DNA from 2 places in the Aquitalea sp. genome. Region 2 is predicted to be linked to the other one. Evidence: predicted binding sites of a transcription regulator. Region 2 holds the regulator's gene; the other holds the start of a gene.
The links. The regulator FNR, encoded in region 2, switches genes on or off when oxygen is low (the NO sensors DNR and NnrR bind a similar motif). The targets are predictions, from matches to a motif close to TTGATNNNNATCAA.
Positions count from the first base shown of each region.

Region 1: QVF59_RS16290 (M61 family metallopeptidase) is a predicted target of FNR. The motif match lies at 3,953-3,966, and genes of this name have one in related genera.

Region 1 covers NZ_JASLFG010000047.1:53,379-61,145, reverse strand. The annotation lists gene pepN (aminopeptidase N) at 1-1,968, opposite strand, end outside; gene QVF59_RS16290 (M61 family metallopeptidase) at 2,088-3,878, opposite strand; gene ccoN (cytochrome-c oxidase, cbb3-type subunit I) at 4,333-5,760, shown strand; gene ccoO (cytochrome-c oxidase, cbb3-type subunit II) at 5,781-6,395, shown strand; gene QVF59_RS16275 (cbb3-type cytochrome oxidase subunit 3) at 6,399-6,593, shown strand; gene ccoP (cytochrome-c oxidase, cbb3-type subunit III) at 6,590-7,504, shown strand; gene ccoG (cytochrome c oxidase accessory protein CcoG) at 7,652-7,767, shown strand, end outside.
Region 2 covers NZ_JASLFG010000054.1:37,493-45,259, reverse strand. The annotation lists gene QVF59_RS17990 (inositol monophosphatase family protein) at 1-72, opposite strand, end outside; gene QVF59_RS17985 (RNA methyltransferase) at 215-979, shown strand; gene QVF59_RS17980 (DUF1853 family protein) at 957-1,889, shown strand; gene QVF59_RS17975 (flavodoxin family protein) at 1,886-2,344, shown strand; gene fnr (fumarate/nitrate reduction transcriptional regulator Fnr) at 2,477-3,223, opposite strand; gene hemN (oxygen-independent coproporphyrinogen III oxidase) at 3,336-4,742, shown strand; gene QVF59_RS17960 (RrF2 family transcriptional regulator) at 4,847-5,332, opposite strand; gene hmpA (NO-inducible flavohemoprotein) at 5,481-6,704, opposite strand; gene QVF59_RS17950 (methyl-accepting chemotaxis protein) at 6,955-7,767, shown strand, end outside.

The DNA.
Region 1 (7,767 bases), on a different contig from region 2:
AGCCAGCTCATCCAGCACGAAATCACGTACCCGATGGATGATGGCCGGATCAGCGACGTCGACCATTTCCAGTATCTCAGCCTCGGATGGCAGCCCCAACATCAGCGCCCGCAGGGCGGGATCGGCCGCATGGTCTTTCAATACCGCGCGGAAGGCAGCAATGAAGGTTTCCGGCAACACCAGAGACCGACCGGCACCAACAGCATCAAGCAACTGGCGGATCAGCCGCTCGGCCAAGGTCTGTCCAGCTTCCCAGCGGCAGAAGCTGTCGCTGTCGTTCGCCATCAGAAAAGCCAACTGCTCGTCGCGCCAGTCGTATTCCAGCTTCACCGGTGCCGAGAAGCCGCGCAGCAAGGACGGTACCGGCTCTTCCGGCACGCCCATAAAGACAAAGGTCTGCTCGTTCTGCTTGATATCCAGTACACGCGAACCAGCCTGGGCGTAGTCTTCACCTTCAAGCTGCAGAGGCAAATCCTGTCCATCCGCTCCCACCAGACCAAGTGCCAACGGTATGTGCAGGGCTTGCGGTGCCGGCAGGCCAGCTACGGCACGGCAGGATTGCTTGACGGTGAGTGCATAACGTTGTGCCGCAGCATCGTATTGGCTGCTGACCTGCAACAGCGGCGTGCCTGCCTGGCTATACCACAAGGCAAATTGTTGCAGATCCACGTCATTGGCGTCGGCCATGGCTGCGCGGAAATCATCGCAGGTTACCGCTTGGCCATCGTGTCGCTTGAAGTACAGGTCCATGCCCTTGCGGAAACCTTGCTCGCCCAGCAGGGTGTGATACATGCGTACCACTTCGGCACCCTTTTCATACACCGTCATGGTGTAGAAATTGTTCATCTCGATATAGGAGTCCGGACGAATCGGATGTGCCGTCGGGCCGGCATCTTCCGGAAATTGCATGGCGCGCAAGCTTTTGACGTCGTCGATCCGCTTCACTGCCCGGCTACCCAGATCGGAACTGAATTCCTGATCACGAAAAACGGTAAGGCCTTCTTTGAGTGATAGCTGGAACCAGTCGCGGCAGGTCACGCGGTTGCCGGTCCAGTTATGGAAATACTCATGCGCGATGATGGCTTCCACACGCTGGAACTCAGCGTCGGTACGCGTATCCTTGCGCGCCAGCACGGCAGACGTATTGAATATGTTGAGGCCCTTGTTCTCCATGGCCCCCATATTGAAATCGCTGACCGCCACGATCATGTAGATGTCCAGATCGTATTCCAGGCCAAAGCGCTCTTCATCCCACTTCATCGCGCGCTTGACTGCCCCCATGCCGAAGGCCACCTTGTCCTGATCAGCCGGCTCGGTCCAGATTTCCAGCGTCACCTCACGTCCACGCTGGGTGGTGAACTTGTCGCGTGCGGCCACCAGCTTGCCTGCTACCAGGGCAAACAGGTAGGCGGGCTTACGATAGGGATCAACCCACTTCACCCAATGGCGCTTCCGGTCCAGCACCCCCTCGCCCACCTTGTTGCCATTGGACAGCAGAACCGGATACTTCTGCTTGTCGGCCACAATGGTGGTGGTGAACTTGGCCATCACATCCGGCCTATCCATGTAAAAGGTAATCTTGCGGAAGCCTTCCGGCTCGCACTGGGTAAACAGATTGCCATTTGAGGCATACAAGCCCATCAGGCTGGTATTGGCTGCCGGATCCAGACCGGTTTCCACTTCCAGAATGAAGCTGTCCGGCACCCCGGGAATCAGCAAGCCTTCTTCATTCAATTGGTAGCTATCGGAGGAGAGGCGCTCGCCATCCAGGGTCAGGCTGAGCAGCGTGGCCGACCCATCCAGCCACAAATTGCCTAGCGCAGCAGATTTTTCATTACGTTTGACGACCAGACGCGAGTGCACACGCGTCTGCGCCTCCTCTATTTCGAACTTCAAATCCACCCGATCCACCAGATAGGGGGGAACGGTATAGTCTTTCAGATAGTTCACTTGAGGCTGCTGCGCCATTTTCGTCTCTCTAATTTTCGGGTCATTGCCGGTTGGTGCCGGTCTTGGTGATGAACCGTGCGGGATCACCGCCCCGGTTCGCTATAGATACACAATCCTTGCTGCTGCCTGCCGGCAATTCAAGCTTGCCCGGTCTGCAACCAGAATCCGCCATCGGCCTGCAATTGCAGACGACACGTGGCCGCAGCCTGTGCTTGCAGAACGACGTCGCGCACCAGTAGTTCATCGCGCCGAAACAGATGCAGGGTAAGTTTTTCACCCACACGATAACGTGCCAGCATCTTGTCCAGATCGCCTGCTTTAAGGCCATCGACAGCCACTAACACATCTCCACCGGCCAACCCTGCCTGCTGGGCAGCGCCATCGTCCAGCACATTGATCAGTCGCAAACCCAGCGGGTCCTGGGCGGTCTTGACGCCCAGGCTGGCGCGCGGCTTGCGACCAGCTGTCGGCATACCGATGCCACCAGCATCGGCGGCATGATCCGCGTAGTCCCAGCACATGTCTACCCCTTGCGTGGCCAACAAGGTCGACAAGGGCAGTTCTTCGGTTGAACGCAGTGCACTGTCAAAGAAGTGCTGCAGCGACAGACCAGTCACCTGTTGCGCAATGGCTTCCCATTCATCTTCGGCCAGTCCCTGCCCATCGGTCAGCCATTTCTGCCACAGGGCACGCATGACCTCATCCAGAGACGTCTTGCCGGCACTGCGTGTGCGCAGGGTCAGATCCAGCGCCAGCGCAGCCAGAGAACCCTTGGTGTAATAGCTGACAATGCTGTTGGGGCTGTTTTCATCCTGGCGGTAGTATTTGGTCCAGGCATCAAAGCTGGATTCTTCCAGCGTCTGCTTGAGGCGCCCGGCCCCACGCTGCACACCGCTGATGGTTTGGGCCAGCAGTCCCAAGTAGCGAGGGGTGTCGATCAGACCGCAGCGCAGCAGGGTCAGATCGTCGTAATAGGACGTAATACCTTCGAAAGCCCACAATAACCGGGTGTAGCCCTCGCGCGACAAATCGTATGGACTGAAAGCTGCCGGCTTGATCCGCTTCACGTTCCAACTATGGAAGTACTCATGGCTGATCAGGCCCAGCAATTTCAGGTAGCCGTCACCAATGCCCTCCTCACCCGCTTGTGGCAGATCATCCCGGTTAGCCACCAGTGCCGTGGATGCCCGATGCTCCAGCCCACCATAAATATCCTTGCCCACATACAGCATGAAGACATAACGCTCGAATGGAGCCGGTGTGCCAAACAGCTTGATCTGGTATTCACAGATCTTCTTCGTATCCCGCGCCAAGCGCTTCAGATCACCGCGAAAACGCCCTGACACCACAAACTGATGTGGTACGCCGCAAGCCTTGAAACTGACCGTCTGAAACTCCCCCAGTTCAACCGGATGATCCAGCAACTCGTCATAGCTGGCTGCACGGTAATACCCAAAGCCGCTTTTTTTCACCTCCAGGGCGGGCAAGGCCGTTGCCACTTTCCAGTCAGCAAACATCCTGCCCTTGGGTGGGCGAATCTCCACCTCGCAAGGGCTGGACTCATGCCCTGCTACTGCCAGGAACACACTGCTGGCATTGAAAAAACCACGCATTTCGTCCAGGTAAGCTCCACGCACGGACAGGTCATACGCATAGACCTGATACACCAGAGTGAGGCTTCCGCTTACTGGCTCGGCCTGCCAGGTATGCTTGTCCAGCTTGCGCACTTGCACATCCTTGCCGGCACAACTGGCCTGGATGCTGACGATATGGCGAGAGAACTCCCTGATCAGGTAGCTGCCGGGAATCCAGGCAGGCAAAGTAAATACCTGTCCTTTTCGGGCAGGTTTGGCCACAGTGAGCGTAATTTCGAAACAATGCGTAGCCGGAGAGCACGGACGAATGGAGTAATGTACGGGCACAGTCATGATCTGCCTGAATATGGGGCGAAAACAGCAGATTCTAGCACCAGGGCCACAGCACGGGGGTGGCCGATGACGATTTGACCTAAGTCAAGGGCTTGGACAGTCATGACAATATAATCCCCACTAAGCGGCATCAGGCTAAACACTTGCTGCCAGCTCGCTTGAAATCAAGAAAATGGTGGACGTAAAAATCCCGCAAGCATACTAATCAACTGGCCCGTCATGGGTATTTGCTTTAGAATGCCTTGCTGAATAAATGGGGAAAAAGTGTGTGCACGACAGCGCTTTGCTAGGGGTTTTGGCTGAATGTTGTCAGCATGGGTCAAGCACTTTGCTAGTCTGAAATGTTCAGCTTCCCCTGCGGCTCTCCTGTCACCTACAGTTGGGGCAGTTGACAGGAAATCAAGTCGCCATGGTTTGTCACGTTCTAAGTTAGCAACCTTGGAGAAAACCCTAAATGGAAACGCAATCCACTTATAACTATAAGGTGGTGCGCCAGTTTGCCATCATGACCGTAGTATGGGGCATTGTAGGCATGCTGGTGGGCGTCATCATTGCGGCCCAATTGGTGTGGCCGGAGCTCAATTTTGGGCCCTGGTTCCACTTTGGCCGTCTGCGCCCGCTGCACACCAACGCCGTGATTTTCGCCTTTGGCGGTTGCGGCCTGTTTGCAACTTCCTACTACGTCGTGCAGCGCACCTGTAACGTACGACTCATCTCGGACAAACTGGCGGCCTTCACCTTCTGGGCCTGGCAGTTGATTATCGTCCTTGCTGCCATCACCCTGCCGCTGGGTTACACCTTCGGTAAGGAATATGCCGAACTGGAATGGCCGATCAAGCTGATGATCGCCGTGACCTGGGTGGTGTATGCCATCGTGTTCTTCGGCACCATCGCTATCCGTAAGGTCAAGCACATCTACGTAGCCAACTGGTTCTACGGTGCTTTCATCCTGGCGGTTGCCCTGCTGCACATCGTCAACAGTGCCTTCGTACCGGTCTCCCTGACCAAGTCCTATTCCGTGTACGCCGGTGCCGTGGATGCCATGGTGCAATGGTGGTATGGCCACAATGCCGTAGGCTTCTTCCTGACCGCCGCCTTCCTGGGCATGATGTACTACTTCGTGCCGAAGCAAGCTGGTCGTCCGGTTTATTCCTATCGCCTGTCGGTGGTTCACTTCTGGGCCCTGATCTTTACCTATATGTGGGCTGGTCCTCACCACCTGCACTACACCGCACTGCCTGACTGGACCCAGTCCATCGGTATGGTGTTCTCCCTTGTGCTGCTGGCTCCGAGCTGGGGTGGCATGATCAACGGCATCATGACCCTGTCCGGCGCATGGCACAAACTGCGTACCGACCCGGTACTGAAGTTCCTGGTGGTTTCCCTGTCCTTCTACGGTATGTCCACCTTTGAAGGCCCGATGATGTCCATCAAGTCCGTGAATGCCCTGTCGCACTACACCGACTGGACCATCGGTCACGTGCACTCCGGTGCCCTGGGCTGGGTTGGCTTCATCACCATCGGTTCCATGTACTACCTGCTGCCGCGCCTGTTCGGTCGTGAATCCATGCACAGCACCAAGCTGATCGAGGCTCACTTCTGGCTGGCTACCGTAGGCGTTGTACTGTACATCGCCGCACTGTGGATCTCCGGTGTGACCCAAGGCCTGATGTGGCGTGCCCTGAATGCTGATGGCACTCTGACCTACGCCTTTGTCGAAGCCGTGAAAGCAACCTACCCCTACCACTTTGTGCGTTTCCTGGGCGGTACGCTGTACCTGAGCGGTATGCTGCTGATGGCTTACAACACCTTCCGCACCGTTGCCAGTGGCAAGGCTGTTGACGCCAAGATCCCGGCTGTCAACGCATCGGCTCACGCTTAAGCGGATAAAGGTAGAAGAACATGGAAAAGATCCAGAAACTGATTGAAGAACACGTTGGTTACCTCATCGTGTTCACCCTGATCGTGATCAGCTTTGCCGGCCTGGTGGAAATCCTGCCGCTGGCATTCCAGAAGTCCACGACCCAGCCTGTTGCCGGCGTCAAGCCGTATACCGCGCTGCAACTGGCTGGTCGCGACATTTACATCCGTGAAGGCTGCTACAACTGCCATTCCCAGATGATCCGTCCTTTCCGCGCCGAAACCGAGCGTTATGGTCACTACTCCGTTGCGGGTGAGTCGGTATACGACCATCCCTTCCAGTGGGGCTCCAAGCGTACCGGTCCGGACCTGGCTCGTGTAGGCGGTCGCTATTCCGACGAATGGCACCGTGTTCACCTGACCAACCCACGTGACGTGGTGCCGGAATCCAACATGCCGGCCTTCCCGTGGCTGTCGAAGAACCTGGCCGATGCCGAAATCATGCCGAAGAAAATGGAAGCCCTGCGCACTGTAGGCGTTCCCTATACCGACAAGGATATCGCCGAAGCCAAGGCTCAAGTCGAAGGCAAGTCGGAAATGGATGCCCTGATTGCATATCTGCAGGGCTTGGGTCTCGCACTGAAGAACGTTCGCTAAGTCATGGACTGGGTAACGATTGGGCGCTCTGCCTTCACCGTAATGTGCTTCACCTTCTTTATCCTGGTGTTGTTCATTGCCTACAGCCGACGCTCAAAGAACCGGTACGATGAAGCGGCCAATGTGCCCTTTCTCGACGACGACAAGGTGCAGGAGGCCGACAACCATGAGTCGGCTTCTAACGGAGCAAAACAATGAGTGATTTCGTAAGCGATTTCTGGAGCATCTGGATCACGGCCATCGTGGTTGCAGGTTTTGTTGGCCTGACCCTGCTGTTGTTCACCCAATCCAAGACTACGGTCAAGAAGGGTGAGCAGGTTGAAACCATGGGTCACGTATGGGATGGCGACCTCGAAGAATACAACCACCCGCTGCCGCGCTGGTGGATGCTGATGTTCTACATCACGCTGATCTTCGGTGCCTGCTATCTGGTGCTCTACCCTGGCCTTGGCAAGTGGCAAGGTATCCGTGGCTGGACTTCCGTAGGCCAGTACAAGGAAGAACGTGCCCAGGCGGAAGCCAAGTACCAGCCGCTGTATGACAAGTACCTGAAGGAAGACCTGAAGCAGGTTGCTGCTGATCCCAAGGCACAGGAAATGGGCAAGCGCCTGTTCCAGACCTACTGCGTACAGTGCCACGGCTCTGACGCACGCGGTGCCAAGGGCTTCCCGAACCTGACCGACAACGACTGGCTGTGGGGTGGCGATCCGAAAACCATCGAAACCACCATCCTGAATGGTCGTCATGGTCAGATGCCGGCCTGGGGTTCCGCTCTGGGTGAAGAGAAGGTCAAGGACGTTGCCAACTACGTGATGTCGCTGTCCGGCAAGAAGCATGATGCCGAACGCGCCACCCGTGGCAAGGAAACCTTCACCACCATCTGCGCGGCCTGCCACGGTCCGGATGGCAAGGGTAACCAGCAACTGGGTGCACCGAACCTGACCGACAACATCTGGCTGTATGGTGGTACTGAAAAGACCATCATCGAGACCATTACCAATGGTCGCAACAACCAGATGCCGGCCTGGAAGGACTTCCTGGGCGATGGTAAGGTTCACCTGCTGGCAGCCTATGTATGGGGGTTGTCCAATAACGCCAAGGCACAGTAAGCCTTAGCCAACATACTGCCCGCGCAAGCGGGCAGTATGCTTTACATCAAACACTATACTGATTCATATAATATAATGGCTTGCAAGATGCTTGCGCAAAGTCCATCTCTAAAGTGAACTTTGCGAAATCCTCTTCAGGAACACACCATGTCTGATTCGTTAAAAGATATCCCGGTCAAAGTAGAACACACCCCGCCCTCCCCCAAGTCCGGTCCGGAGACCGTGTCCTTGTACGAGGCCCAGAAAAAGATCTACCCGCGCAG
Region 2 (7,767 bases):
AAGCGACGCACGCTGGATTACACTGCCAGCACGGCGGGCGGCTTTAACCGCGATATTGAGCATCGGATGCATTGACGGCCTCTAGAACTTGAATGCAGATGCCAGCCTGCATGGCTCGACATCTGACAGTAACAATCTGGGTTAAGGAACAAAAAAAGCCGGCGCGGACGCGCGGGCTTTTTGATATGCCCGACATTTTAATGTGAAACTGCTGATGAATAAACCCCAAGTACCTGATTTTCTGAAAAACATTCGCGTTGTGTTGGCCAGACCCAACCATCCGGGCAACATCGGCTCCGCCGCACGAGCGATGAAAACCATGGGGCTGACCCGCCTTTATCTGGTTGAACCCAAGGTGTTTCCCAGCGATGAGGCCAATGCGCTGGCATCCGGCGCGGTTGACGTGCTGGAGAGCGCTACCGTGGTGGCGAGCCTCAGCGAAGCGCTGAGCGACGTCACCGTGGCCTGCGCGCTCACCAGCCGTCGGCGCGAGCTGACCACTCCCTTGTCCACCCCGCGCGAAACCACGCCGGAACTGGTGGCCCGCGCCCGCGATGGCGAGCAGGTGGCGCTGGTATTCGGCAATGAAACCTTCGGCCTGTCCATTGAAGAAGTGGAGCAATGTAACCGGCTGGTGACCATTCCGGGCAACCCGGATTACTTCTCGCTCAATCTGGCGATGGCAGTACAGGTGATGACCTACGAGCTGTTCAGCCACACCGAGGTGGATGTGGAATACCTGCGCCCGGAGAGCGAAACCGCCAGCCTGGGCGAGGTGGAGGGCTTCTGCCAGCATCTGGACCAGACCATGGACGCCATCGGCTATTACCGTCGCCGCAACAGTGAACGGCTGATGCGCCGCATGCGTGCACTGTTCAATCGTTCTGGCATGCTGCGCGATGAGGTGGACATCCTGCGTGGCCTGATGAAACAGATCCAGCGCGTGGCAGACGGCCATGAGCACGACGGCGAGTCCTGAGCGCAGTTTTTATCTGCCCTTCACGCAGCCAGCGCTGCGTGATCTGGCATTCCTGCTAACCGCCCCGGCCCCATGGGATAGTGGCAGCAATCTTTCACCACAGCGGCTGTTGGGCCGGGATGGCCCGGCCTTGCTGGCGGCACTGGAACAGGACCCCGCTCCGCTCAATGCCTGGCTGGCCGCCCAGCCCTGCCGACGCCTGGGCCACTATGCCGAGCGCCTGCTGGCCTTCTGGTTTCAGCTGGCACCACATATCGAGCTGGTGGCAGCTAATTTGCCAGTATCTGATGCTGGTGGCCGTACGGTGGGGGAGTTCGATTTTCTGGTCCGGCTGGATGGCGAACCGCTGCACGTGGAAACCGCCAGCAAATTCTATCTGCAACTTGGGCGTGGCCCGGACACGCTGATTGGCCCCAGCCTGCGTGATGCCTGGCTGCTCAAGGCCGCCAAATTGCAGGCGCAACTGCGTCTGGTGCATCACCCCGCTGCCCGGCGGGTGTTACCTGCGGGCTTTGCCGACTGTGCCAGTCAGGCAAGGCTGGCCGGCTGGTTCTTCTACTCACAGATGTTGGCACCGCAGCCTCCGCTGGCTGCTGATCAGCTGCAAGGCTGGATCAGCCCGGTATGGCAGGACTGGCCCAGTTGCAGTCCGGCCTCGCGCTGGATTTGGCTGCCCCGCTTGCAGTGGCTGGCTCCGGCACGTGTAAGGGACGATACCGTGCGCGAGCAGCACAGCTTGCGTCAGGAGTTGCTGCAGGCGGCGGTGCCGCAGTTGGTGGCAGAACTCCTGCCGGTGGGCGATGGCTACTGGGAAGAAGTGGCGCGCGGCTTTGTGGTACCTAGCGGCTGGCCGGAGCAGGCGGCCTTGCAGCAGCTGTTGGCCAGCATGGCCGGGTGCAGCCTCGGATGAAACAGTTGCTGATTGTGCATGCCAGCCAGACTGGCCATACCTTGCAGTTGGTCGAGGCCTTTTGTCGCCCCTTGCTTGTTCTGTCGACGGAGTTGCAGTTGTGCCGCATGCCGGCACAAGAGGCCACGCTGGACGACTTGCTGAGTGCGGACGGCATTGTGCTGGCAACGCCGGAAAATTTCGGCTATATGGCTGGCAAAATGAAGGATTTTTTCGACCGGACTTTTTACCCGGCACAGGGGCTGACCGCGGGCCTGCCCTATTTGATGCTGGTGTCGGCGGGGACGGATGGACAGGGCGCGATCCAGTCCATGCGCCGTATTGCTACCGGGTATGGCTGGAAAGAAGTATTACCGCCGGTGCTGGCCTGCGGTGAAGTCACGGCGGAGCATCTGGCGGCCGCAGAGCAGCAGGGGGAATACCTGGCTGCCGGTATGCTGATTGGCCGCTGGTAGGCTCAGTTAGCGCACCGTCGCCAAAAGGTGTAGGTCTTCCGGTGAATGGTCGATTCTTGCCCGAAGGGGCAAGATGCAAAAAGGGCGATGCGCCGCTTGCCGCAGCCATCGCCCCTGGAGTGAAGTGCCTGCTTACACGCCGTTGGCGTGGGTGCAGCCGGAAATCAGGTCTTTCAGCGCATCTGCCTTGATCAGCTGGATGTGCTTGTGGTCTACGCTCAGCCAACCTTGCTGCTGGAATTTCGACAGGGTACGGCTGACGGTTTCCAGCTTGAGGCCAAGGAAGCTGCCGATTTCTTCACGGCTCATGCGCAGAATGAAGTCATTGGCAGCAAAACCACGGGTAGACAGGCGCTGTGACAGATTCAGCAGGAAGGCAGCCAGACGTTCTTCTGCCTTCATGTTGCCAAGCAGCAGCATGACGTTCTGGTCACGCACGATTTCGCGGCTCATCAAGCGGAAAAAGTGATGCTGCAGGCTGGGGATGTCACGGCCCAGGCTTTCCATGCGGCCAAATGGCAGTTCGCATACTTCGCTGTCTTCCAGCGCGATGGCATCGCAACCGTGGACGTTGGAGGAAATACCGTCCAGGCCCATGAGTTCGCCGGACATCAAAAAGCCGGTAACCTGCTCGCGGCCATCCTGGCTGGCGACGCTGGTCTTGAAGAATCCGGTGCGCACGGCAAACAGCGATTTGAATGCCTCGCCGCTGCGGAACAGGTACTCGCCACGCTTGAGGCGGCGGCTCTGACGGATCACGGCATCCAGCTGTGTCATTTCGTCGCGGTTCAGCCCGATGGGCAGGCAGAGTTCGCGCAGGCTGCAGTTGGAGCAGGACACCTTCAGTGCGTGCAGAGTGTGTTGGTTTTGGTCTGACATCGAGTGTTTTGTACAACCCTGTAAAGAAGCTTGACCCTTGTCAAAGCGGAATTCACACGTTTTCCGCAAATTTACCAGTCCACCTGACGTTTGACTATCAATACCCGACGACATGCACACCACCCATCCGTTTTCGCCTACCCACTGTGAGTTCGACCGAGAGTTGATCGAACGTCTTGATGGCTCAGGCCCAAGATACACTTCTTACCCGACCGCAGACCGGTTTACCCCGGCGTTTGGCGAGAAGGACTATAAACACTGGCTGAAGCAACGCCACCTGGGCATGCATCAGAACGCAATATCATTGTACGTTCACATCCCGTTCTGCAACACGGTTTGTTACTACTGCGGCTGTAACAAAATCATCACCAAGGACAAAACCCGCGCCGACCGCTATCTCGACTATCTGGAAAAAGAGATCAAGCTGGTTGCCGCCTCCCTTGGCTGTCGGGAAAAACTCATCCAGCTGCACTTTGGTGGCGGCACGCCGACCTTCCTGTCCGACGAGCAGTTGGACCGGTTGATGACAATGCTGCGTGCGCACTTCGATTTTTTGCCGGAGGGAGAATATTCCATCGAGATCGACCCGCGCAAGGTCGGTCGCGAGACCGTGCATCATCTGGCGCGCCTGGGTTTCAACCGCATGAGCGTGGGCATCCAGGACTTCGATCCGCAGGTGCAGCAGGCGGTAAACCGGGTGCAGAGCGAGGAGGAAACGGTAGCGGTGATAGAAGCAGCGCGCGAGGCCGGTTTCAAGTCGGTCAGCGTTGATCTGATCTATGGCCTGCCGCTGCAGACGCGTGAATCACTCAAACGCACGCTGGACAAGGTGATTGCCATTGGTCCGGACCGGCTGGCGCTGTACAACTATGCCCACCTGCCCACCGTATTCATGCCGCAGCGGCGTATCAACGAAGCTGATCTGCCGCTGCCCAGCACCAAGCTGGATATCCTGCAGGACGCGGTTAAGAGCCTTGCCGATGCCGGCTATGTCTTTATCGGTATGGACCACTTTGCCAAGCCGGAGGACGATCTGGCCATTGCGCTGCGTCAGGCCCGTCTGCAGCGTAATTTCCAGGGCTATTCCACCCATGCCGATTGCGACATGATCGGCCTTGGCGTGTCTTCCATCGGCAAGGTTGGCCCCTGTTACAGCCAGAACGAAAAAGACGTGGACAGCTATTACGCAGCGCTTGATGAAGGCCGGCTGCCGGTGATGCGCGGCATGGTGCTGGATCAGGACGACATCCTGCGCCGTGGCATCATCCAGGCGCTGATGTGTCGTTTCTCCTTGTCGGTAGAGGCGATCGAACAGGTGCACGGCATCAATTTCGCCGATTATTTTGCCGCCGAGCTGCCTGCCATCCGCGAGTTCCACAAGCAGGGTCTGCTGACTTTTGATGGTGACTTCCTGATGGTTGAGCCCAAGGGACGCTTCCTGATCCGCAATATCGCCATGCTGTTTGACCGTCACCTGCGAGAACGTGAGACCAAGGCACGATATTCGAAGACAATTTGATGTATTGATCCCTGTTTTCCAAGGGGAATCCCTTAAAAAAACAGGGAAAAAAGCCCGCTTTTAGCGGGCTTTTTGTTTGAAAAGTGATGGTTTTTTACAACACATTACGATTGATGATCAGCGTCATCCTCAGGGCTAGGCTCCACTTGCAGCCCTTTGGGCTGGCGATGCAGGCGAATGATGGCCTCGCCGGTGGGGCTGGCCATGATGTTACGCAGGGTGTAACTGTCCAGGGTGCTGAAAAATGCCTGCATTCCAACATCCAGCAGTGCCTTCAACTGGCAGTCCTGCCGTAGCGCACAAGGCGGCTCGGCGCAGTCGATCAGTGGAGCATTGCCTTCGAGCACCCGGATGATTTGCCCCAGGCGGTAATGCTCGGGCGGCTGGGCCAGCGCCAGCCCGCCACCCTTGCCGCGGCTGTTGTTCAGCCAGCCTTGCTGGCCCATGAAATGCACCACCTTCACCAGATGATTGCGCGACACGGCAAAGCGTTCGGCAATCTCGCTGATGGTGACCGGCTGGGCGCGGTCGCGGTGCGTCAGATACATCAGCACGCGCAGGCCAAGATCGGTAAATCGGTTCAGTTGCATTGGGCGGGAAGGCGGGGTGGACAGTGCCGCGCAGGATACTCCGCACGGCGCTGCCTCACAATGCGCGATGACAAACAAACTACGAGCAGGCGGTAGGCCGCTGGCAGCCGCCCGTCAGGACGGCCAGACCAGTTGCGGTGCGCCTTTCCTAATCGGCCGCGATGGCGTTGGAGCCGAACACTTCCATATGAATGCGGTCGGCCAGGACACCGGCATCACGCAGCTGGCGTCGTTGTTGCTGCATGAAAGCAACCGGACCGCACAGGTAGTAGTCGGCATCCTGCTGCAGCGCATGCGCCTGAATGGCGGCGGCATCAATACGGCCAGCCTGATCGAAATCCTTGCCGGCTTTTTCGCTGGCCGATGGTGTTTCATAGAACACGGCCTGTTGCAGCTGCGGGTAGCGCTGCACCAGCGCGCTGACCTCCTGTTTCATGGCATGTACCTGGCCATGACGCGCGGCGTGCAGGTAGCGGATGGGACGCTGGCTACCGCTTTCCACCAGATGCTTGAGCATGGACAGCAGCGGAGTCTGGCCTACTCCGGCGCTGATCAGCACCACCGGGGTATCGCGATCCTGATGCAGCACGAAGTCACCGAACGGCGGCGAAACCTGCAAGATGTCGTCCTCTTGCAATGCCGTGTGTAATTGACCTGACACCTTGCCCGCCGGTGCATCACCCTGGGCAACTTCACGTTTTACCGAAATGCGCAGCCAGTCCTTGCCGGGTGCATCAGACAGGCTGTATTGACGCGGTTGACTCAGGCCCCACTCGGGAATGAAGCGCTGTACCGATACATACTGGCCCGGCTGGAAGTCGGGCAGGGCACCACCATCGGCTGCCTGCAGGTAAAACGAGGTGATCTCCGTGCTTTCCTGCTGTTTTTTCACCACACGGAACGGACGCCAGCCGCTCCAGCCGCCTGGCTGGGTGGCTGCGCGCTGATACAGGCTGCTTTCCAGATTGATCAGCAGGTCAGCCAGTTGCTGATAGGCTGCAGCCCAGGCATCCAGCAGGCTGTCCGGGGCGGCTTCTTCACCCAGCACTTCGCGGATGGAGGCCAGCAGATGCTTGCCGACGATGGGGTAGTGCTCGGCACGGATACCCAGGCTGACATGTTTGTGCGCCACGCGTTCCAGCACCGGCAGCAGTACTTCGGGGGCGTCGATGTGCTCGGCATAGGCAGCCACGGCCATGGCCAGTGCCTGCTGCTGTTGGCCGGCATGCTGGTGCCCCTGATTGAAGATGTTTTTCAGTTCCGGATTGTGTTGGAACATGCGCTGGTAGAAGTGGCTGGTTAGCAGCACACCATGCTGTTTCAGGATGGGGGCGGTGGATTTGACGAGCTGGCGGATTTCGCTACTGAGCATGGTGGATCCTTAAGGTGTGTGTTAAATACATTTTATTGGGCGAGTTTGAAGTCTCGACACAACGCGTTTGGGAAAATTAAAGTGTATTTGCAATACATTTTATACGGAGTAATACCACACCGGCAAGTACTGCTTATTAACCATAAAAGGGAGATGGATTTGCTTGTTGCGATGCGAAATGGTGGCGCTATAAACAAACAATACGTTTTACCGAATGACCGCTGTTTTGCTTGTTGCCAAGGAGTTTTGCATGCTTCGCTACTGTTCACGCCGGATGCAGCGTTTGAGCTACCCCACCCGTTTTGCCCTGATTGGGGCCGTATTTGTTGTTGCGCTGGCATATCTCACCTACGGCTTGTACCGCAGCAATCAGGACAGCGTGGATTTTTCCAGCAAGGAGCGCGTGGGCGTGCAGTATCTGCAGCCAGCCATGTCCTTGCTGCTGGCTCTTGAGCAAGCACAGACCGCAGCTGACAGCGGAGGGAAGGTGTCCGACGCCTTGCAACAGCAATGGCAGGCGCTGCAGCAGACACATACCGCATTGAATGCGCAGTTACAGCTTGATGCGGGCTGGTCGGCCCTGGATGCTTCCTGGAAGAAGCTGCAGGCTGCGCCGCAGCCAGCAAACTATCAAGCCATGGCCAACAGCCTGGTAGACCTGAGCGGCATGGCCAGCGACCAGTCCAATCTGACGCTGGACCCGGACATTGATACCTTCTACCTGATGGATATCCTGACCGTGCAGTGGCCTGTCTGGCTGACCCGCACCACACAGGCCAACGGCCTGCTGCAAGTATCCGCAGGGCAGCCGCTGCCTGCCGCCGCCAGGGACAAAGCTCTGGGACTGGCTCCGCAAATCAGCGAGAGCTTGCAGAACATGCAGCATGATCTGGCAAAGGCCGTGGAGTATAACGCCACGCTGAAATCCGGCTTTGCCGGCCTGGATGAGAAACTGGCGGCACAAACCAGGGCAAATGCGGGTGAACTGGCCAAGGCCATCGGTGGGCAGCCCTACCGCCCAGCTGGTCTGCAGGCCGCGAGCCTGGACGTGGCGGGGCAATTC